DNA from 3 places in the Neomoorella thermoacetica genome. Region 3 is predicted to be linked to each of the others. Evidence: riboswitches for the same ligand, from Rfam matches in the RefSeq annotation. Region 3 holds a riboswitch; each other region holds the start of a gene.
What was found. A riboswitch is a leader RNA that binds a small molecule or an ion and turns the genes downstream of it on or off. The one in region 3 is predicted to bind thiamine pyrophosphate.
Positions count from the first base shown of each region.

Region 1: linked by a shared signal. The riboswitch ahead of thiC (phosphomethylpyrimidine synthase ThiC) and the one ahead of cytX (putative hydroxymethylpyrimidine transporter CytX) in region 3 are both predicted to bind thiamine pyrophosphate.
Region 2: linked by a shared signal. The riboswitch ahead of thiS (sulfur carrier protein ThiS) and the one ahead of cytX (putative hydroxymethylpyrimidine transporter CytX) in region 3 are both predicted to bind thiamine pyrophosphate.

Region 1 is NZ_CP012369.1:1,342,742-1,349,609, forward strand. Features, by position in the region: gene MOTHE_RS13460 (hypothetical protein) at 1-289, opposite strand, end outside; gene MOTHE_RS13465 (LuxR C-terminal-related transcriptional regulator) at 356-649, opposite strand; TPP riboswitch at 742-844, shown strand; gene thiC (phosphomethylpyrimidine synthase ThiC) at 907-2,205, shown strand; gene MOTHE_RS06745 (putative Se/S carrier protein) at 2,270-2,533, opposite strand; gene MOTHE_RS06750 (aminotransferase class V-fold PLP-dependent enzyme) at 2,526-3,677, opposite strand; gene mntR (transcriptional regulator MntR) at 3,894-4,367, shown strand; gene MOTHE_RS06760 (nucleoside recognition domain-containing protein) at 4,403-5,794, opposite strand; gene MOTHE_RS06765 (FeoB small GTPase domain-containing protein) at 5,794-6,588, opposite strand; gene MOTHE_RS06770 (FeoA family protein) at 6,605-6,847, opposite strand.
Region 2 is NZ_CP012369.1:1,589,886-1,596,753, reverse strand. Features, by position in the region: gene MOTHE_RS08080 (ApeA N-terminal domain 1-containing protein) at 1-617, shown strand, start outside; gene MOTHE_RS13705 (thioredoxin domain-containing protein) at 831-3,089, opposite strand; gene thiH (2-iminoacetate synthase ThiH) at 3,425-4,555, opposite strand; gene MOTHE_RS08065 (thiazole synthase) at 4,569-5,336, opposite strand; gene thiS (sulfur carrier protein ThiS) at 5,339-5,539, opposite strand; TPP riboswitch at 5,614-5,713, opposite strand; gene MOTHE_RS08055 (glycosyltransferase family 4 protein) at 5,874-6,868, shown strand, end outside.
Region 3 is NZ_CP012369.1:131,381-138,248, forward strand. Features, by position in the region: gene MOTHE_RS00710 (DUF763 domain-containing protein) at 1-239, shown strand, start outside; gene hcp (hydroxylamine reductase) at 281-1,564, opposite strand; gene cytX (putative hydroxymethylpyrimidine transporter CytX) at 1,709-3,004, opposite strand; TPP riboswitch at 3,118-3,221, opposite strand; gene folK (2-amino-4-hydroxy-6-hydroxymethyldihydropteridine diphosphokinase) at 3,420-3,935, shown strand; gene MOTHE_RS00730 (Rossmann-like and DUF2520 domain-containing protein) at 4,093-5,016, shown strand; gene panC (pantoate--beta-alanine ligase) at 5,157-6,008, shown strand; gene panD (aspartate 1-decarboxylase) at 6,008-6,394, shown strand; gene MOTHE_RS00745 (biotin--[acetyl-CoA-carboxylase] ligase) at 6,416-6,868, shown strand, end outside.

The DNA.
Region 1 (6,868 bases), 1.2 Mb from region 3:
GAAGCAATTGCCACTGGGTAGACCTGGCTTGCCTCAGAAAGGCCTGGCCCTTTGGCGAAGGCAGGCCCTCGAGCTGGAGGATGGCTGCCTCGCCGGGGGTGAGTTCGCCTTCCAGGGCCCGCCGCGCCGAACTAAAATCCATAGGTTCTACCAGATCCATAGTTGCCCCTTCCGGGGTTATCCCCTCGGGGGTTGCCCCACCGTCAGTCCTGACGACCGGAGAAGTCCTGGCAGCCCGTAGGCCCAGGGCAGGCAAGGCAGGTGCGGCTTCGAGGAGGGCTTCTTCCATAGGGTTTCCGGCCTCCGGCCCCTGCAAGACCAGGACAGCCTGGTGGACTTCCGGTTCCAGTTCCGGTCAGAGGACATCCTTCCGTTCCTTCCAGGTTGGGCCAAGCTTGGCGGTCACCCTTTCCAGCTGTGATTTAACAGTACCCTGCTGGATGCCGAGGACGGTAGCGATCTCCCAGCGTTTCAGACCGGCCCGGGCCAGGAGGGCTATCTGCAGTTCCAGGCGTGAGAGCGTCAGGCGAGCATCGATTCTTTCTTTGACCACTTTGCCCACTCCTCCGGAAAGGTTGGCTGGCGGCGTCTGATAGTACAGCGACGTCGTTGTATGCATTCGCTGCCGATCCTGGAAGATCCTTGTCAAAAATTTGCTGCAAATAACGGTCGAAGAAAAAAACCATCTACCCGGCAGGAAACATACTGGTAAAAGGAGAATAGTTATTTATAAAAACCCAATAGTTACCCCGGGGGTGCCCTTAGGGGCTGAGAAGTGCCGCAGCACTAACCCTTGGAACCTGATCTGGGTCATACCAGCGTAGGGAAGTGGGGACCGAAGTTGCCGGAGATCACCTGCTTGCCGCAGGTGATTTTTTATACCAGGATTTAAGGAGGATGAGGTCAATGACGCAACTGGAAGCAGCCCAGGTGGGCCAGGTGACGCGGGCGATGGAACAGGTGGCGGCCCGGGAGAAGGTGCGTGTAGAGGACCTAATGGCAGAGGTAGCCGCCGGCCGGGTGGTGATACCGGTCAATAAGAATCACCATAAACTCCAGCCATGCGGTATTGGCAGGGGGTTAAGGACCAAGGTTAACGCCAACCTGGGTACCTCCACGGACTACCCGGATATCGCCGCCGAGTTGGAGAAGCTCCAGGTGGCCCTGGACGCCGGGGCTGATGCCGTCATGGATCTAAGCACCGGCGGTGACATTAACGAATGCCGGCGCCAGGTCATTGCCCGCTCGCCGGCGACCGTCGGGACTGTGCCCATTTACCAGGCTACGGTGGAGGCCCAGGAGAAATACGGCGCTCTGGTAAAAATGACCGTTGACGACCTCTTCCGGGTTATCGAAATGCAGGCTGAAGACGGTGTTGATTTTATTACCGTTCACTGCGGTGTCACCATGGAGGTAGTTGAGCGCCTGCGCCGCGAGGGCCGCCTGGCGGATATCGTCAGTCGGGGCGGATCTTTCCTGACAGGCTGGATGCTCCATAATGAACAGGAGAATCCCCTCTACGCCCATTACGACCGCCTGCTGGAGATCGCCCGGCGCTATGATGTCACCTTAAGCCTGGGCGACGGCCTGCGGCCGGGTTGCCTGGCTGACGCCACCGACCGGGCCCAGATCCAGGAGTTGATTATCCTGGGAGAGCTGGTGGATCGCGCCCGGGAAGCCGGTGTCCAGGCCATGGTGGAAGGACCCGGACACGTACCCTTAAACCAGATCCAGGCTAATATCCTCCTGGAGAAACGCCTTTGCCACGAAGCGCCCTTCTACGTCCTGGGACCCCTGGTCACTGACGTCGCGCCGGGATACGATCACCTTACTGCCGCCATCGGCGGCGCCCTGGCGGCTGCTGCCGGGGCCGATTTTATCTGCTACGTTACCCCGGCCGAACATCTGGGCCTGCCCACCCTGGCCGATGTGCGGGAAGGAGTGATCGCCGCCCGCATTGCCGGCCATGCCGCCGACCTGGCCAAAGGCCTTCCCGGGGCCTGGGAATGGGACCGGGAGATGGCCCGCGCCCGCAAGGCCCTGGACTGGCAGCGCCAAATAGAGCTGGCCCTGGACCCGGAAAAGGCCAGGCAGTACCGCCGGGCCCGCAACGACGAGGGGGCCGTTGCCTGCTCTATGTGCGGTGACTTCTGCGCCATGCGCCTCGTCGGAGAGTACCTGGGGAAACCGTCAGAAACGTGTTAAGGACGTTCATATCCCTTGGGATAATTCAGGGCGCTCGCCTGTATTACAGGTGGGCGCCTTTTCTTTAAAGTATATCGCTAATGTTCTTCAGGCAGGGCCCTTCCTTTACCGCCCGCACCTTCCTTTCCGGCACAATGCCGGTTGCCTGGAGCAGGTAGAGGGCCCGGCCGGCTTCAGCGGGGTCCAGTTCCAGGGCCAGGCCACAGAGGGAACTCAGCTCCCGGGGCACGGGGATCAGCCGGCCCCTGAGGCCGGCCCCCTGGACAACCTTTTCCGCCCTGAGGGCGTAGAAGGTGGAAGGAAAGGTCAAAAGAACCAGTTCATTCACCCTGCATGACCTCCATCAGTTCTTTGATTGCTGCCAGGGCGGCATCGATTTCGGCAGCGGTATTAAAAAAGCCAGGGCTCAGGCGCAGGGTGCCCGTCTTAAGGGTGCCGATGGTTTGGTGGGCCAGGGGGGCGCAATGGAGCCCCGGGCGGCTGACAATATCATAGTGGTCCGCCAGCCAGGCGCTGGCCTCCCCGGGAGAGAGGCCGCGGATATTTAATGAAACCACCGGTACCCGCTCCCCCGAATCCGTGGGGCCATAAAGGGTTACCCCCGGCAGGCGGCGCAACCCCTCCAGGAGCCGGGCTGTCAATTCCCTGGTATGGCGGCGGATATTGTCCAAGCCCGTCTCCCGGATAAACCTTACCCCCGCCCCCAGGGCGGCTATGGCCGGGGCATTGACGGTGCCGCTCTCATACTTATCAGGCAGCACCTCTGGCTGGGTGAGGAGTTCGGACCTGCTGCCTGTCCCGCCATAAATCAGGGGCCGGACGGTATCGGGGTAACGGATATAAAGCCCGCCGGTCCCAGGTGGGCCCAGCAGGCCCTTGTGGCCGGTGAAGGCCAGCAGGGTAATCCCGGCCGCCTCCACATCCACGGGGATTTCCCCCGCCGTCTGGGCCGTATCCACCAGGTACTGGAGATGATGCCGCCGGGCGATCTCCCCCACTTCGTTGACAGGTAGGATGGTGCCGGTTACGTTGGAAGCGTGGGTCAGGCAAATCAACCTGGTCCGGGGGCCGATGGCCCTTTCCACATCTAAAGGATTGAGGCGGCCCCGGGCGTCGCAGTTGACGATGGTATATTCGACCCCCTTATCCTGCAGGGTATGCAGGGGCCGCGCCACGGCATTATGCTCCAGGCTGCTGATAACCACGTGGTCTCCCGGCTCCAGCAACCCCTGAAGGGCCAGGTTGAGGGCTTCGGTGGCGTTGGCTGTGAAGATGACCTGCTCCGGTTCGCGGATGTTAAAGAAATCCGCCAGGAGTTCCCTGGTCTCCAGGACCGCCCGGCCGGCGTCCAGGGAGGCCCCGCCGGCGCCGCGGTTGACGCTGCCGCTGAGATGGCGCAAATAAGCGTCGTGGGCCTGGTAAACAGTCTCCGGCTTGGGCCAGGAGGTGGCGGCATTATTGAGATAAATCATCAATTATTCCTCTGCTTTCTCCTTCCACAGCCCGGGCTGGGCCGGGGTTGTTATCCTTTTATATTATTCTATGTTGTTCCTGCTTGCCCTGTATCCATAGTATGCCTTTTTGTTATAGTTTTGCCGGTTAAGAGTAGCTTTTTTAACCCCGGTCTAAAAACTGTGCCCGCCGGCATAAAGTTTAGAGACAGAGAAACACTTGCCGGAGGGAGGATCATGTTAACTGAAAGCATGGAGGACTACCTGGAAATGATCTATCGGATAATCCAGGAGAAAGGGTATGTGCGGGCCGTCGACCTGGCCGGAGCCCTGAATATCCAGCCCTCGTCTGTCACCCGGATGATCCAGAAGCTTCACGAAGGCGGCTTTGTCATTTATGAAAAATACCGGCATATCGCCCTGACCGATAAGGGAAGGCGTACGGGTTATTTCCTCGTTTGGCGCGACGAGATGTTAAAAGACTTCCTCACCCTCTTCAACGCCCGGGTAGGGGTTGAGGAACAGGTTGAAGGCATCGAGCACTATATTACCCCGCCAACCATGTGCCTTTTCCGCAATCTGGTCCAGTATTTCCGTGCCCATCCTGAATACCTGGATGAACTCCTGGCCATGAACCGCCTCAACAAGTATCCTGAAGGGGAAAGGCTGGAGGACCTGAGGGCCTGGTTATTCCGCCACAGCAGCGACTAACGCCGGCCCCGGGGCGGGCTGCAGCCACGTCTTCTTTAGAAAAGGCCAGCCAGGTTTGCCAGCGTCTTTACCAGGAAGCAGGCTAAAAGTCCCATGGCGGTAGGGATTAACGCCGCCAGGAGGGGCCATTTAAGGCCCTTAGTTTCCTTATATATAGTCAGCAGGGTGGTAGTGCAGGGCCAGTGCAGGAGGGAAAAGAGCATCATATTCAGGGCGGTGACGGTGGTCCAGCCGTGGCTGGTGAGCACGCTGCCCAGGGCCGCCAGGCTATCCAGGTCGGTGAGCATGCCCGTCGCCAGGTAACCCATCAGTAAAATGGGAATGACGATCTCGTTGGCCGGCAGGCCCAGGATGAAGGCCAGGAGGATATAGCCGTCCAGGCCTACGACCCGCCCCAGGGGCTGCAACCACCCCGCCAGGTGGGCGATAATACTGACTCCCCCCACGTGGATGTTGGCCAGGGCCCAGGTGAGGGCCCCGGCTGGGGCGGCAACGACGACGGCCCGGGCCAGGACGAAGAGGGTGCGGTCAAAGACGGAACGGACAATGACCCGCAGGACCTGGGGCGGCCGGTAGGGGGGCAGTTCCAGGGTAAAGGCAGAGGGAACTCCCTTTAGGATCGTCCGGGAGAGGAGCCAGGAAGTGAGAAACATGAGGAGGATACCCAGTAAAACAATCCCGGCGACACTGAGGGCGGCCACGGCTGCCCTGCCGGACGGAGCGACAAGGCCGCCTAGAAAAATGGTGGCCAGGGCTATCAGGGTCGGAAAGCGGCCGTTACAGGGAGCGAAGTTATTGGTCAGGATGGCGATTAAACGCTCCCGGGGCGATTCGATAATACGACAGCCGACAACGCCGGCGGCGTTGCAGCCGAAGCCCATGCACATGGTCAGGGCCTGTTTCCCGTGGGCGCCGGCCCTGTGAAAGAGGTGATCCAGATTAAAAGCCACCCGGGGCAGGTACCCCAGGTCTTCCAGCAGGGTAAACAGGGGGAAGAAAATGGCCATGGGAGGCAGCATCACAGAAACCACCCAGGCCAGGGTACGGTACATCCCCAGGACGAGGATGCCGTGCAACCAGTCCGGTGCCCCCAGTCGGCCAAATAAGCCCGACAGGATATCCTGGAAACCGAAGAGGAGTCGGCCCAGGAGCGCTGAGGGGTAGTTGGCACCGCTAACAGTAAGCCAGAAAACGGCAGCCAGCAGGATCAGCATTAAGGGATAACCCCACAGCCGGGAAGTCAAAACGGTATCCAACCGCCGGTCCCAGTCACGGCGCGGGGAAGGGTTCTTTTTAATGACCCGGGCAGCGATGCCCTCCGCCCGGGCATAAAGGGCAGTAACAATCCTGTCCCGCAGGTTTTCCTCCAGCCCCTCCGTCAAGCTCCTGGCCTGGCTTAAGAGCCGCCGGGTTTCCATATTAGCCATCAGGCCGGCACCCCTTTAAGCTGCAGCTTAACTTCTAGTTGGGAGACAGGGATTCCCAGGTGTTGCTTGAGCGCCATCAAGATCCCCTCATCGCCCTCCAGCAGGCGCAGGGCTACCCAGCGGGCATTAACCCGCCCCTTAAGCAGCGGCCGCAACTCCCTTGCCAGCCGGACGGCAGCCCTTTCGATGTCTTCATCGTAAACGACCGGGCGGGGATCAGTAGGGATGGTCCCGGCGGCCACCCCGGAAATCGCTTCCTTCAATTCTAAGAGGCCTTCACCGCTGCGGGCCGCCGCCGGCACCACCGGCACCCCAAGTTCCCGGGCGAGGGCCGGGACGTCGATCTCTATATTTTTGCGCCGCGCTTCGTCCATGAGGTTCAGGCAAACTACCACCCTGGTTGTAACTTCCATCACCTGGAGGACCAGGTTGAGGTTTCGTTCCAGGCAGGTGGCGTCGACGACCACGGTGGTGACGCTGGGGTTACCGAAGCAGATAAAATCCCGGGCCACCTGTTCCTCGAGGGAAGTAGCCAGTAAAGAATAGGTCCCCGGGAGGTCCACCAGGGTAAAGGTCTCTTCCCGGTGACTGTAAGTGCCCCGGGCTAGGAGAACTGTTTTTCCGGGCCAGTTGCCGGTATGCTGTCTTAAACCTGTAAGGGCGTTAAAAACCGTACTCTTGCCGGCATTGGGGTTACCAGCCAGGGCGATGAGATAACCGGTCACCCCTGGCGGGAAGAAATCTTCCCGCAGGTCATTGTCATTGCGGCCCGCGGCCCGCTTTGTCAGTCCCACTCTGACCACCCCTATCTTAAACCGGCTTTACCAGGACCTGGCGCCCCTCTTCTCGGCGTAAAGCGATGGTCGTCCCCCGGACCCAGAAAGCCGTGGGATCGCCGCCGGGGCTGCGGCGCAGGACTTCCACCCTAGTCCCGGGTACCAGGCCCAGGTCAAGGAGGCGGCGCCGGGCAAGGCCCCTGGCCTGCAGCAATACGACCTCACCAAAAGCACCCGGTTCCAGGTTGCTGAGACTGGTAATTGACCTACCAGCCATGACCACACCCCCTGTTAACCT
Region 2 (6,868 bases), 1.1 Mb from region 3:
ATCATGATATGCTTTTTACCTTTAGAGATATACAAGAAAAGTTTGGAGCCTTCCTAAATAATTGGTTCAGTAAAGCAGAAGTGTTAAGACCGGTTTATAATTTATTTTTTGGTTTGAGATATAACCCCGGGGGTTACTTACAATATCAGTTTTTAACTTTAGCGCAGGCCCTTGAAACCTATCATAGAAGAACTAAATGCAACTATGTACGTTCTCCAGATAAGTATGAGAAAATGATGAATGAAATATTAAATTCTATACCAAATAAGTATGTGGAGTGGTTGAAAGAAAAACTTAAGTATTCAAATGAACCAACACTACGTCATAGAATAAGGGATATATTTAAAGATTTTGGGTTAGTTGTTGATAAATATATTGGAGATGTGAAAGGATTTATCAATGAGGTAGTCGAGGCGAGAAACTATTTGACTCATTATGACAAAAGTAAGGAAACTGAAAAGGGGAAAGACCACTCCGAACTTTACAATCTTGTTAAAAAGTTAGAGGTCATATTAGATGTTTGTCTATTATATGAATTAGGATTTAGTCTTGATAAGGTAGAGGAACTACTAAGTAGAAACCCAAGATACCGTAATCTCTTGGAAAACATTGAATGAGTGGCTAAAAATTAGCACTTTTCAACTACCATGCCTAAGTGAGTTTGCCTAGGGCTATTTCTCTTTATTCCTCTCGTAGCCAGCCCGCCGGCGGCTCACGGCGGCCAACGTCGGCGCGCGCCTGCCGGCCGGGTCCCGCCACGTGCCCTGGGGTGTAGCTGATAGCCACAACCCTCCGGGACGTATGGCAAAGGATGATACAGTGTTGTCATTTCATTCGTTAAAAGTGTCGCCTGCGCCATGAGCCTCCCGTCCGGCAGACGCTAGCCATTGCTCCAGTTCTCCGGCCGTCGTAACCGGCGCCCGGCATGCGAAGTTGCGGCACAGGTATAGGGTGGCTTTACCGTTTACCGGTTTCTGGCCGGCGGTATAGGGAATGAGCCTGGTTACTTCCTCACCCTCCCGGCCGCCGGGACGCAGCACCAGGACGGCTGAGGGCAGGTAGGCCGCCCTTAGCACGCGGAGCAGGGCACGGGTATCTTCTGTTTCCCGTTCCCCGGCCAGGACTATTTCTGTTACCGGCCCCAGGTAGAAGTCCAGGGCACAGAGGTAGAAGGAATAGCCCCGGGGGTATTCGGCCACCGTTCCGGCCAGGGCACGCACCTGGGCTGCGGCTTCTTCTTCCAGCCGGCTGTCCCCGGTGATGCGGGCCAGGCGCAGCAGGTTTAAGGCCGCTACCGAATTGCCGGAGGGAATGGCGCCGTCATAGACTTCCCGGGGGCGGACCGGTAGTTCCCCGGCGCCGTGAGGGGTAAAAAAGTAGCCGCCCCCTTCGTCCCGGAAGAGTTCCTGCATCTGCCGCGTCAAAGCCAGGGCCTCCCGGAGGTAACCTGTCTCAAAGGTGGCCTGGTAGAGTTCGATGAGCCCCCAGGTGAGAAAGGCATAATCGTCAAGGTAGGCCGGGAAAGCAGCCTGGCCTTCCCGGTAACGGGCCTGCAGGCGCCCCTCCGCATCGCGCAAGTGGGTTAGGATAAACCGGGCCGCCCTGGCGGCCGCCGCGGCATAGGCGGGTTCATCGAGCACCCAGGCGCCCCGGGCCAGGGCGGCGATCATCAGCCCGTTCCAGGCAGTGAGGATTTTATCGTCCCGGTGGGGATGGACCCGCTTTTCCCGGGCGGCGAAGAGTTTTTCGCGGGCCGCAGCCAATCGGGCCGCCGTTGCCGGGCCAAAACCGGCCAGGGTGGTTGGCCCCCGGCCGGGCAGCCGGTCCTCCTCCGGACTACCTTTAGCGCAGCCCCCGCCGCCGGAAATGCCGCCTGCTCTCCCGCCTTGCTCCCGGGGCTGCCTCTGATCGCCAGCGGTATCATTGCTCTCATTGCCACTGGTACCGGCGGCAAAGAGGGCTTCTCCCCGGCCAATCAAATTGGGAATACTGCGCCCCTCGAAGTTACCTCCGGCGGTTATATCAAAGTAACGGCAAAAGAACTCCCCCTCTTTAGCACCGAGGACCTCCCGGACCTGGTCGGGTGTCCAGAGGTAAAAACGGCCCTCTTCTCCTTCGGAATCGGCGTCCAGGGCGGAGTAAAATCCTCCCTCCGGGCTGGTCATGTCCCGCAACACCCAGGTGAATATCTCCCGGGCGACATGGCTGTAGACAGCTTTGCCCGTTGCTTGCCGGGTTTCCAGGTAGGCCAGGGCCAGCAGGGCGTTGTCGTAGAGCATTTTCTCAAAGTGAGGCACCAGCCAGCGGCGGTCGGTAGAATAGCGGGCGAAGCCAAAACCGATATGGTCGTAAATGCCACCGCAGTACATAGCCTGCAGGGTTTTTTCCACCATGGCCAGGGCGCCCGCTTCATCATACCTTTTCCAGTAACGCAGTAAAAACAAAAGCTGGTGGGGGCTGGGAAATTTAGGAGCTTCACTGAAACCGCCATAGAGAGGGTCGAAACCGGCCCGGAGTTGTTGCCAGCCCTTTTCCAGGACCTGAGCCCCGGGTTCTCCCGGCGGCGTAGGGGCAAATTGGCCGGCCACGTGTTGTATCAATTCCGCGCCGGATTCTTCCAGCTCCTCGCGGTGGGTCGCCCATTTTTCCCGGATCAACTTTAAAAGCTCCACCAGGCCGGGCCTGCCGTACCGGTTGTGCTTGGGGAAATAGGTGCCGGCATAAAAGGGTCTTTTCTCCGGCGTCAGGAAAACAGTCAGGGGCCAGCCGCCGCTGCCGGTCAGGGCCTGGCAGGCGGCCATATAGACCTGGTCGATGTCCGGCCGTTCTTCCCGGTCGACCTTGATAGCGATAAAGCTATCGTTGAGGAGGGCGGCTACCTCTTCATCGTTAAAGGATTCCCTGGCCATGACGTGGCACCAGTGACAGGTGGAATAGCCGATGGATAAAAATACCGGCTTATCTTCCCGCTTGGCCCGGGCAAAGGCCTCTTCCCCCCAGGGATACCAATCGACGGGGTTGTAGGCGTGCTGCAGCAGATAGGGGCTTTTTTCATGGATTAAACGGTTGGGACGGCGCAGATCGGGCACAGCACCCCCTCCTTTCTATGGAGTTATTTTCCCCTGTCGGGTGGTAGGTCATAACTTTTCTAAAGGGAACTTGACGCCAATCCTCCCCTCTGGTGGGAGAAAATTTATGACCCTGCGGTAGCCAGGGGATATTTAATTCTACTTTATGAGACAATGGTCCATAAAACGGAGAGGAAGCGGCGAGGGTGGGGAGAGGGCCTGGAGGGACGAATTAAGTTATATTAAACCTGAGAAGTAAGGGCAGGGGAGATTGAAGTGCTTAATCTTTTCAGAAAGAAACCCCGGGTAACCATGAAACCGGCCCCGGGGCAATGTCCGAAATGTGGCAGCCATATCTAGAAATTATATAGCTGTTTCTCCAGGCTATCCCACTGCTGCCAGTCTTCGAAAACCGGCTGGTAGCCCTTCTGGATTAGCATTTGTTTTATTTCCGCTACACTACGCGGGTCGGATATTTCAAACTGGGGTGCCATGCCGTCAGGACGGGCATAGCCTCCCACCGTAACGGAAGAACCGGCCGATATTTTCGTGACACCCAGGGGTAGGATGTTGTCCCGGAACTCGGGGCTTTCCCTGGTGGAAATGGTTATGCCGACCCGGGGTAAAAACAGCCTGTGGGCCAGGAGGATCTGGACGAAGCTCTTGTCGTCCACCGGGTAGTCGGGTTGAAAGCCGCCGATACTAGGGCGAAATCTGGGCAAAGAGATACTGACCTGCACATCCCAGAACTTTTGCTGCAAATAATCGGCGTGCAGTCCGGTGAAGAAGGCCTCCTTCCGCCAGTCGGCCAGGCCCAGCAGGGCCCCGACACCCACGGTCCGCATACCCGCCCGGCAGCTCCTTTCCGGGGCGTCCAGCCGGTAATGGTAATTTTTCTTGGGACCGTTATGGTACCTGGCGTAGACTCCGGGGTCATAGACTTCCTGAAACATGGTGAGGCCATCCACCCCGGCTGCTACCAGCTCCCGGTACTCCTCTTCTTCCAGGGGATAGACTTCTATGCAAATACTGCAGAAATACTTCTTTAAAACACCGACGCAGTCCTTTATATACGACACCGGATTGTGCTGGCGCGATTCTCCCGTCAGGATGAGGATATCTTTCATTCCTGTTTGGGCTATGGCCCTGGCTTCTTCTTCGACCTGCTCTAAGGTGAGCTTGGTCCGGGCAAATTTATTCCGGGCATTGAAACTGCAGTAGGCGCACTGGTTCACGCAGTAGTCGGACAGGTATAACGGTGTAAAGAGAAATATGACCCGGCCGAAATTCCTCAGGGTTATACGGTGGGCTTTTTGGGCCATTTCCTCCAGGAAATTTCCTGCCGCGGGCGATAGAAGGGTCAGGTAATCGGTTACCTCGAGGTGCTCCTTTGCCAGGGCCTTCCTGACGTCGTCAGGGGTCCTACTCTGGAAAAAGCCTTCGAAATCAAACCCCTCATACTGCTTGTAGACGTCGTAAAAACCCATCACTCCTGCCTCCCTAAACCAAAAATCCCGTCAATGGCGACGAAGCCTCGGCATACTCCCTGGTAGGAGCAAGTCCTGCCAGGTAGGCCATCCTGCCGGCCTCTACCGCCATACTGAAGGCCCGGGCCATGGCGACGGGGTCCCTGGCGGTGGCAATAGCCGTATTTACCAGCACCGCCGCTGCGCCCATCTCCATAGCCTCCATCGCCTCGGATGGTTTGCCTATGCCGGCGTCTACTATAATCGGCAGGTCGATCTCTTCTATTAAAATCCGGATCATCTCCCTGGTCTTGAGGCCCCGGTTGGAACCTATGGGAGCTCCCAGGGGCATTATGGCCGCCGCGCCGGCTTCCTTTAAGCGTTTGGCTACCATCAAATCGGGGTTCATGTAGGGAAGCACCACAAAGCCTTCCTTGGCGAGGATCTCGGTGGCTTTCACGGTCTCATAGTTGTCCGGCAGAAGGTAGCGCTGATCGGTCACCACTTCTATCTTGACCCAGTTGCCGCAGCCGGCGGCCCTGGCGATCCTGGCTATTTTTACCGCTTCCTCGGCGGTCCTGGCGCCGGAGGTGTTGGGCATCAAGACGCAGCCTGCGGGGATGAATTTGAGCTCGCTTTCCTGGGGATTGTCGAGGTCTACCCTCCTTAAGGCCACGGTGACCACCTGGGCGCCTGATTGACTCACGGCCTGTCCCATTATCTCGTGGCTGGCAAATTTGCCGGTGCCGATAAACAGCCTGCTTGTTAAGGCCTTATCGCCGATAATCAATTCATCCGCCAATTTTATCCTCCTCCAACGATTCTAATTACTTCCACCTGGTCCTGTTCTTTGATCACAAAATCAGGCCATAGCTCCCTCTTTACCACCTCGGAGTTTACGACTACTATGACGGCCCCGGGAGTTATTTTTTTAGAGTTTAGCAATTGCTCTATAGTTACGCTGGTGGGCACGTCTTCCTCCCTTCCGTTTAAAAGGACTTTCATGCACTATCCCCCTTTCTTAACAAAAATCGGAGCTCCCATCTGCCGAACTCGGTGGAAGCTCCGAATTAGTTCGCACCCAATCATCATTACTTCCCTACGGTGGCATTACCCACATCAGGTTCAAAGGGTTAGGCGTTTAGCCCTCTCAGCCTTGCGGCACCCCTGCTTATGTTTAATTTTACTATAATATTACTACCTGATTCCTGTTTTGTAAAGGTATACCCCCTGAAATATAATTGTATTTTGAAAATGCCAGTTAGTTTTTTACTCACCCCGTAGAGGGATAAAGCATAAAAATAGGAGAGCCACTAAAACTACGGGGGACTGGTCCGTTTTGGAAAGGGAGATAGCGATTTTCACCCCCAACCTGTTAGACTGGGAGGGGAAGAAACCGGTAATCGGCGGCCTGGAAAGGTATATCCGCGCCCTGGCCGAACTCCTGACAGATATGGGCTATGCGGTATCCTTTCACCAGAACGCACACCGGGATTTCCAGATTACTTACCTGGGGTGGCCGGTATACGGCTACCAGGCCGATCCCCAGCATTTAAATGTAACCATAGAGCGTATAGAGAAAAGCGTCCCCGGGAGGGTTTTATATTCCTCCATCCTGCAGCAGGTCTATTACCGCCCCGGCTCTATCTGCATCTCCCACGGCGTCTGGTGGGAACTGCCGGGATCCAGCCCTGCTCTGGCCCGGGCTGCCTATGAAAACCACGTAGCCGCCGCCCTTTTCCAGGCCAGCTTGATAATATCCTGCGACTATAATTTCCTGAATGTCGCCCGGGCCATCTATCCCGACCTGGCCGGCCGCAAGATCCAGGTGATCCCTAACTTTGTCGACCTGGAGCGTTTTTACCCTCGGGAGGGTAGCAGCAGGAAAGGGATACGCGTCCTTTACCCGCGCCGTCTGTCCCGCGAAAGGGGTTTTGACCTTTTGCAGGCAGTTATCCCGTCTTTACTGGCTGCCTACCCCGAGCTGGAGTTCCAGTTCGCCATCGACACCAATACCCCCCGCTACCTGGAGGCTTTCCACGCCTGGCGGCAGGGGGAAGCCCACAACGAGCGCCTTCTTTACTGTCATCCCGATTTTGATGCCATGCCCGGCGTTTACGCTGATGCGGACATAGTTGTCATTCCGACTATTTATTCCGAGGGCACCAGCTTCTCCTGCCTGGAGGCCATGGCCATGGGCAAAGCCATCATTGCCACCAATGTCGGCGGCCTGACCAACCTTATTATCGATAATTATAACGGCCTGCTTATCCATCCCACCGCGGAATACCTGGCCCAGGCCCTCCGCTTTTTAATCGAACACCCGCGGGAACG
Region 3 (6,868 bases):
CCATCCGCGCCCTGGCCATGGTGGCCGAAGTGGCCTATGGCGCGCCGGCCAGCTTCCGGGACCCCGTTCGCTACAGTTTTAGCCACGGCGGCAAGGACGGCCATCCCTACCCCGTCGACCGCCAGGTATACGACCGCACCATTAACGTCCTGGAACAGGCCCTGGCGGCCGCTAAAATCGGTCGGACCGATAAAATACAGGCTTTAAAAAGGCTGAGCAGATTGGCTAATGGAAGTTAAAAAAACGCCACGCAGCATGAACTGCGTGGCGTTTTTTTAACTTAGCCCAGGATTTCCTTAAGGTCCTGTTCCGGCGTAGTGATGGGCTTCAGGTTATATTTTTCCTGCAGGACCTTCAGGACGCCAGGCATCAGGAAGGCCGGCAGGCTCGGGCCGATGCGGATGTTGCGGACGCCTAGGTGGAGGAGGGTCAACAGGATGGCCACAGCTTTCTGCTCGAACCAGGACAGGACCAGGCTCAGGGGCAGCTCGTTGACGCTGCATTTAAAGGCGTCGGCCAGGGCCAGGGCCACCTGAAGGGCCGAGTAGGCGTTATTGCACTGGCCCATATCCAGGAGCCGCGGGATGCCGTCGATGTCGCCCAGGTCGAGGTGGTTGAAGCGGTACTTGCCGCAGCCCAGAGTCAGGACGACGCAGTCCTTTGGCACCTTCTCCACAAATTCGGTGTAGTAGTTGCGGCCCGGCTTGGCGCCGTCGCAGCCGCCTACCAGGAAGAAGTGGCGGATCTTGCCGGCCTTCACGGCATCAATGATCTGTCCGGCCAATTTTAAGACGGCCTGGTGATGGAAACCGGTGGTTAGCTCGCCGCCGGCTTTCTCTTCCAGGGGCGGCAGGGATTTCGCCTTTTCAATTACCGGGGTAAAGTCGCGATTTTTAATATGGGTTACCCCCGGCAGGCCGGCGATGCCGCAGGTGAACATGCGTTCCCGGTAAGATTCCTTAGGAATTAACACGCAGTTGGTGGTTCCCAGGATAGCGCCGGGGAAGTCCTCAAATTCCTTCTTCTGGTTCTGCCAGGCGGAGCCGTAGTTGCCCACCAGGTGGGGGAACTTCTTCAGTTCCGGGTAGGCGTGGGCCGGGAGCATCTCGCCGTGGGTATAGACGTTGATGCCGGTACCCTCGGTCTGCCGCAGGAGTTCATAGAGATCCAGCAGGTCGTGGCCGGTGACCAGGATGCCGGGGCCGGCCTTGGTACCGGTGGAGACCTTCGTCGGTTCCGGGGCGCCGAAACGCTCCACATGGGCCCTGTCCAGCAGCTCCATAACCCTGAGATTCATGGCCCCTACCTTTAAAGCCGTTTCAATATGACGATTAAGATCAAAATCAACGTTGGTCAGGGTGGTAAACAAAGCCTCGTGCATAAAGGCGTCTACCTCAGGGTCCCGGGCACCGAGTTCGCCGGCGTGGTAGGCGTAGGCAGCAATACCCTTCAGGCCGATGATGATGGTGTCCTGCAGGCTGGCGATATCCTCGTTCTTGCCGCAGACACCTACCCTGGTGCAACCGCTACCACCGGCGGTCTGCTCGCACTGGTAACAAAACATCTTTCCTCTCCCCCTTGGTCAAAGGATTTCTTTTACGGCTCCCATCATACACGGAAACAGGGGGGCAAACTGTGACCTGGGTCACAACAAACGGAGATTTTTGTCAAAGGGCGGTTTCCACGGCCGAGGCCATATTTTCAATATTTATTTCCCCTGGTGCGACCTGTTTACTCCCCCTTGCCAGGCCGGTTGCCGGTAAAAGAGCATGGTGAAATAATAAAGGCCGCCGGTGACCACCAGGCTGGGGACAGACGCGCCCAGGGGGAACCCGCTCCTGGTGAGCCACAGGTAAAGCCCGAAGCCCAGGACCCAGGTAATAACGGCCATCAGGTTGATGCCCCCGGTATACCAGTAGGCGCCAGGACCAAAGAGATCCCCGGTCTCCAGGCGGCAGCGGCGGTAGATAAAGTAGTCGGTGAGGACGATGCCGAAGAGGGGGCAGAAGGCGCCGCCGATGAGGAGCAGGAAGTTTTCATAAGCCTCCATGGGGAAGAGGAGGGCTATCAGGGTTCCGGCGAGGCCGGCGGCGATGGTCGTATGTCTTTCATCCCAGCCGCTGAAGAGGTCCAGGCTGGAAATGGCCGCCGAGTAGACATCCATAAAGGTCGTCGTTACAGTAGAAAAGAAGATGATATAGAGGGCCGGGAGCCCCAGACCCAACCCCAGCATCATGGGTATGGGGTCGGCGCTGCCGGTTAACAGGGTGGCCCCCAGGCCCAGGATGTACATCCAGCTGCTGGCCAGGAAGTATCCCAGCCAGCTACCGGCAAAGCTGCTGCCGTTATCCCGGGCAAAACGGCTGTAATCGGCGGCAAGGGGCAGCCAGGAGAGGGGCATGGCAATTACCAGATCCGTAGCCAGGCCGAAACCCAGGGTGCCGTCGCCGGTTGTCGCCAGGAGCCGTCTTAAACCCTGCCCCTGGAAGACGACATAAGTCATGTACAGGCACAGGAGGATCAGCAGGCTGGTTACCAGTTTTTGCAGCTTGGGCCAGGAATGGCGGCCGGCCCAGGCCCAGGCAGTGGTGGCCAGGCCGATGACGATGGTCCAGAGCTGCAGGTGGGAAGAACCCAGGTAATGCTGGCCCAGACTGTCGGCGGCCCGGGCGGCGACGATGAGCATGATGGCCGTCCAGCCGATAAGCTGGAGGATGTTGAGTAACGCTCCCAGGTAAGAGCCGCGGATTCCAAAGGCCGGACGGGTGGAGACCATGGCTGGTATACCATAGTTGCTGCCAATAAGGCCCCCGGCGGCAAAAAGACTATTGCCGATCAGGTGCCCCACCAGGATGGCCAGGACACCTGCGCCGAATCCCAGGGGGGCCAGGAAACCGCCGGCCATTACCTCGGCCAGGGAGATGCCGGCCCCGGCCCATAGCAAGAAAAAGTCCAGGCCGCTCATGGTCCTTTCACCTGGGGGGATGGGGGTGATGTTATTCACGATGATCACTCCTTAAAAAAATTGGTAGCAGGGGCTGCACGCCTCGTCTTTCTACAGGCAAAAAAATTACCGGCGTAGAGCCGGCTGCTGGACGGGTCACCTCCGGGATGGGGGTGGTGCCAGCGACCGTTCCCTACGGTGGCATTACCCACATCAGGTTCCGGGGTTTGGGGCTTACCCCATCTCAGCTTAAATTAAAGCTCCCCCACGGTCGCTCCTAAATTTTATAACTATTTTAACACCTGTAATTCTCCCGAGTCAAGGCCGCCGTTAGCAGGATATGCCGGTTCAATGTCGAAAAAAATTATACATATTTCCTTTTATTACGGACCCTTTAGACCATGCAGGGTCGCAACATAATGGGGATATGCTACTGGCAGAGGGCCGCGGCAACCTGTAGAGCGGAGATGATAAAATGCCCCTCGACGAAGGCAACTGTGAGCTGGCATACCTGGGTCTGGGTTCCAACCTGGGAAACCGGGAAGAAAATCTAAAGCAGGCCGTTGCTCTCCTCGATGCCATTGTTGGCATCGAGGTTGAACGGCTCTCATCCTGGTATGAAACAGCTCCAGTGGGTAAGATTGACCAGGGATGGTTTTTAAACGGTGTTGCCCGGATCAAGACCACCATGCCAGCTCGGGAACTGCTGCGGGCCGTCATGGCGGTGGAACAACGCCTGGGACGGGTGCGGCGGGAACGCTGGGGACCGCGGACCATCGATATTGATATCCTGCTCTATGATGATATCAAGGTGACCGAACCGGACCTGGAGATACCCCATCCCCGAATGCTGGAACGGGCCTTTGTCTTGATACCCCTGGCGGAAATAGCTCCCGACCTTCTCCTGCCAGACGGCCGGCGGGCGGCGGATGCCGCCCGGGAGGGCTTCCCCGGCCAGGAAGTATTGCCGTATAAGGGTACCAGGTGCTAAAATAAAGGCGGGCGCTACCACCTGTGGAGCGCACCGGAGGCTACTTTAAATTTAATTACATCCAGGCCGCTTGGATCTCCAGGGACCGAGACGGGTGCAAGGGAATAATAGCTTCCGGCAGCCTGTCGGGAGCTTTTTTGTTTAGCTAGGAGGGGTGATGATGCGCGTCGGTATCATCGGGGCCGGAGCCGTCGGTACGGGAATGGGCCTGCTGTTGAGCCGGCGTGGTTACACCATCGCCGGCGTGTCCAGCCGGACCATGGCTTCAGCTGAACGGGCGGCAGCCAGGTTAAACTGCCCTGCCTTTGCCGACCCGGAAACCGTGGCCCGGCGATCCGAGATAGTTTTCATTACCACCACAGATCGGGCCATCGGCCCGGTGGCCACAGCCATCGCCGGCCGGGGCGGCTTTTGCCCCGGGCAGACGGTAATCCACATGAGCGGTTCCCTGACCTCGGCCGTCCTGGACCCGGCCCGGCAGGCCGGCGCCCTGGCTCTGGCCCTCCATCCCCTCCAGTCCTGTGCCGACGCCGATATGGCCGTAGCCAACCTGCCTGGTTCCGTCTTCAGCCTGGAGGGCGACCGGGAGGCCCTGCCCCTGGGTGAGCGCCTGGTTAACGACCTGGAGGGCGAGTATTTTATCATCAGCCCGGAGGCCAAGCCCCTTTACCATGCCGCTGCCTGCGTGGCCTCCAATTACCTGGTCAGCATAGTAGATTTAAGCTACCGGTTGATGCAAGCCGCCGGCATGGCGCCGGATATGGTTGCCAGGGCCCTGGCGCCACTAATTGAGGGCACCTGGGGCAATATTAAAGAAAAAGGCGTTCCCCGGGCCCTTACCGGGCCTATCACCCGGGGCGATGTAGCCACCATAGCCAGTCACCTGCAGGCTATGGCAGCCCGGGCTCCGGAACTGGAAGAAATCTACCGCGCCGTGGGTCGTTATACCATCGGCGTGGCCGGCCGGAAGGGAAGCCTGAACGCCCGCAGGGCAGCCCTCCTGGGACAGCTCCTGGCAAACTCCCGGGGCAAGTCCCCGGTCAGGGTCCCCGGCCGGAGCCCTAATAAAAAACGAAGCTAGACGTCCATGCTGCTACGCGGCACCAGCAGAAGGATGAAAATGGCAGAGAACATTATTTTCAGGATAACCAATTCCAGAAGAACGGCGTTTTGCAATAACCATTTTTTGGTAGAATCTTATTTTCAAAGGAGATAGCCGTAATGGAGTTACTACAAACAATAGCAGCGGTGCGCAATTATGTTGCCGCGGCCAGGCAGCGGGGCCTGAGCATTGGCCTGGTGCCCACCATGGGTTACCTCCATGAGGGGCACCTGAGCCTGGCCAGGGCGGCCCGGCAGCAAAACGACGTTGTTATCATGAGCATCTTTGTCAACCCGACCCAGTTTGGCCCCAACGAAGATTTCGCCAGGTATCCCCGGGACCTGGAGCGGGACCGGGAACTGGCCGCAGGCGCAGGGGTGGACGCCGTCTTCGCCCCGGCTGTGGAGGAGATGTACCCCGCCGGGTATGCCACCTATGTCCAGGTTGAAGGCCTGACGGAGGTCCTCTGCGGCGCCTCCAGGCCCGGTCACTTCCGGGGCGTGACCACTGTCGTCAGCAAGCTCTTTAACATCGTCCAGCCCGACCGGGCCTATTTCGGCCAGAAAGACTACCAGCAGGCCCTGGTAATAAAAAGAATGGTCCGGGATTTAAACTTTCCCATAGAAATTATAACTATCCCCACCGTCCGCGAAGCCGACGGCCTGGCTCTGAGTTCGCGCAATAAATACCTGACCCCGGAGCAGCGCCGGAGCGCCCTTTCCCTCCACCGGGCCCTACACCTGGGATCTGATCTCATCAAAGCCGGTGAGCGCGAGGCAGCGGTCGTACGCAGGGCGATGGAAAAAGAGATCACCGCCTGGCCTGAGACCAGGATTGATTATGTCGCTATCAGCGATGCCGACACCCTAAAGCCCCTGGAGAAAATTGCCGGCCGGGTTTTACTGGCCCTGGCTGTGTGGGTCGGCAACACTCGCCTGATTGATAATGTAGTCCTGGAGGTGAATGATTGATGTGGCGCATCATGATGAAAAGCAAACTCCACCGGGCGACGGTGACCGCTGCGGACCTGAACTACATCGGCAGTATAACCATTGACAGCGACTTGATGGCCGCCGCCGATATTTTACCCAATGAGAAAGTCCAGGTAGTCGATAACAATAACGGCGCCCGCCTGGAGACCTACGCTATCCCCGGCCCGGCCGGCAGCGGGGTAATCTGCGCCAACGGTGCCGCTGCCCGGCTGGTGCAACCCGGCGACATTATAATTATTATTGCCTATGGCATCTTTGACGACCGGGAGGCCAGGACCTACCAGCCCCGGGTTATTTTTCTGGATGCCCGGAATAAAATAACCGCCGTCAAAAAAGGAGAGCAACCGGGCCAGGTCTGGGTATAAGTCGCTTCATCCAGCGGCAGGATGCTCCCACGTTGCAACAAACGCCAGTCAGAAATTACCACCTGGATATTTCCGGGTACTTTTCCCGGAAAATATGTTAACCCGCTTGAGCAAGAAATAGTTGACAACCAGGAAAAGGAAGATTACAATATAAGCATGGCTATAGAGGGCAGTAAACAACAGGTGCTGGAGTTCCTGCGCCGCCACCGGGGAGAGTATATCTCCGGGGAGGACCTCAGCCGTGACCTGGCTATATCCCGGACGGCCGTTTGGAAACATATTCAGTCCCTGCGCCAGGAGGGCTACCGTATCGACGCCCAGACCCGACGCGGTTACTGCCTGCTGGCCACCCCCGACTGTTTTTACCCGGAGGAGGTGACCGCCGGCCTGGAGACCGCCTGGCTGGGGCGTACCCTTTATTACTATGACGAGGTAGGCTCCACCAACCAGGTGGCCAAGGAACTAGCCGACGAC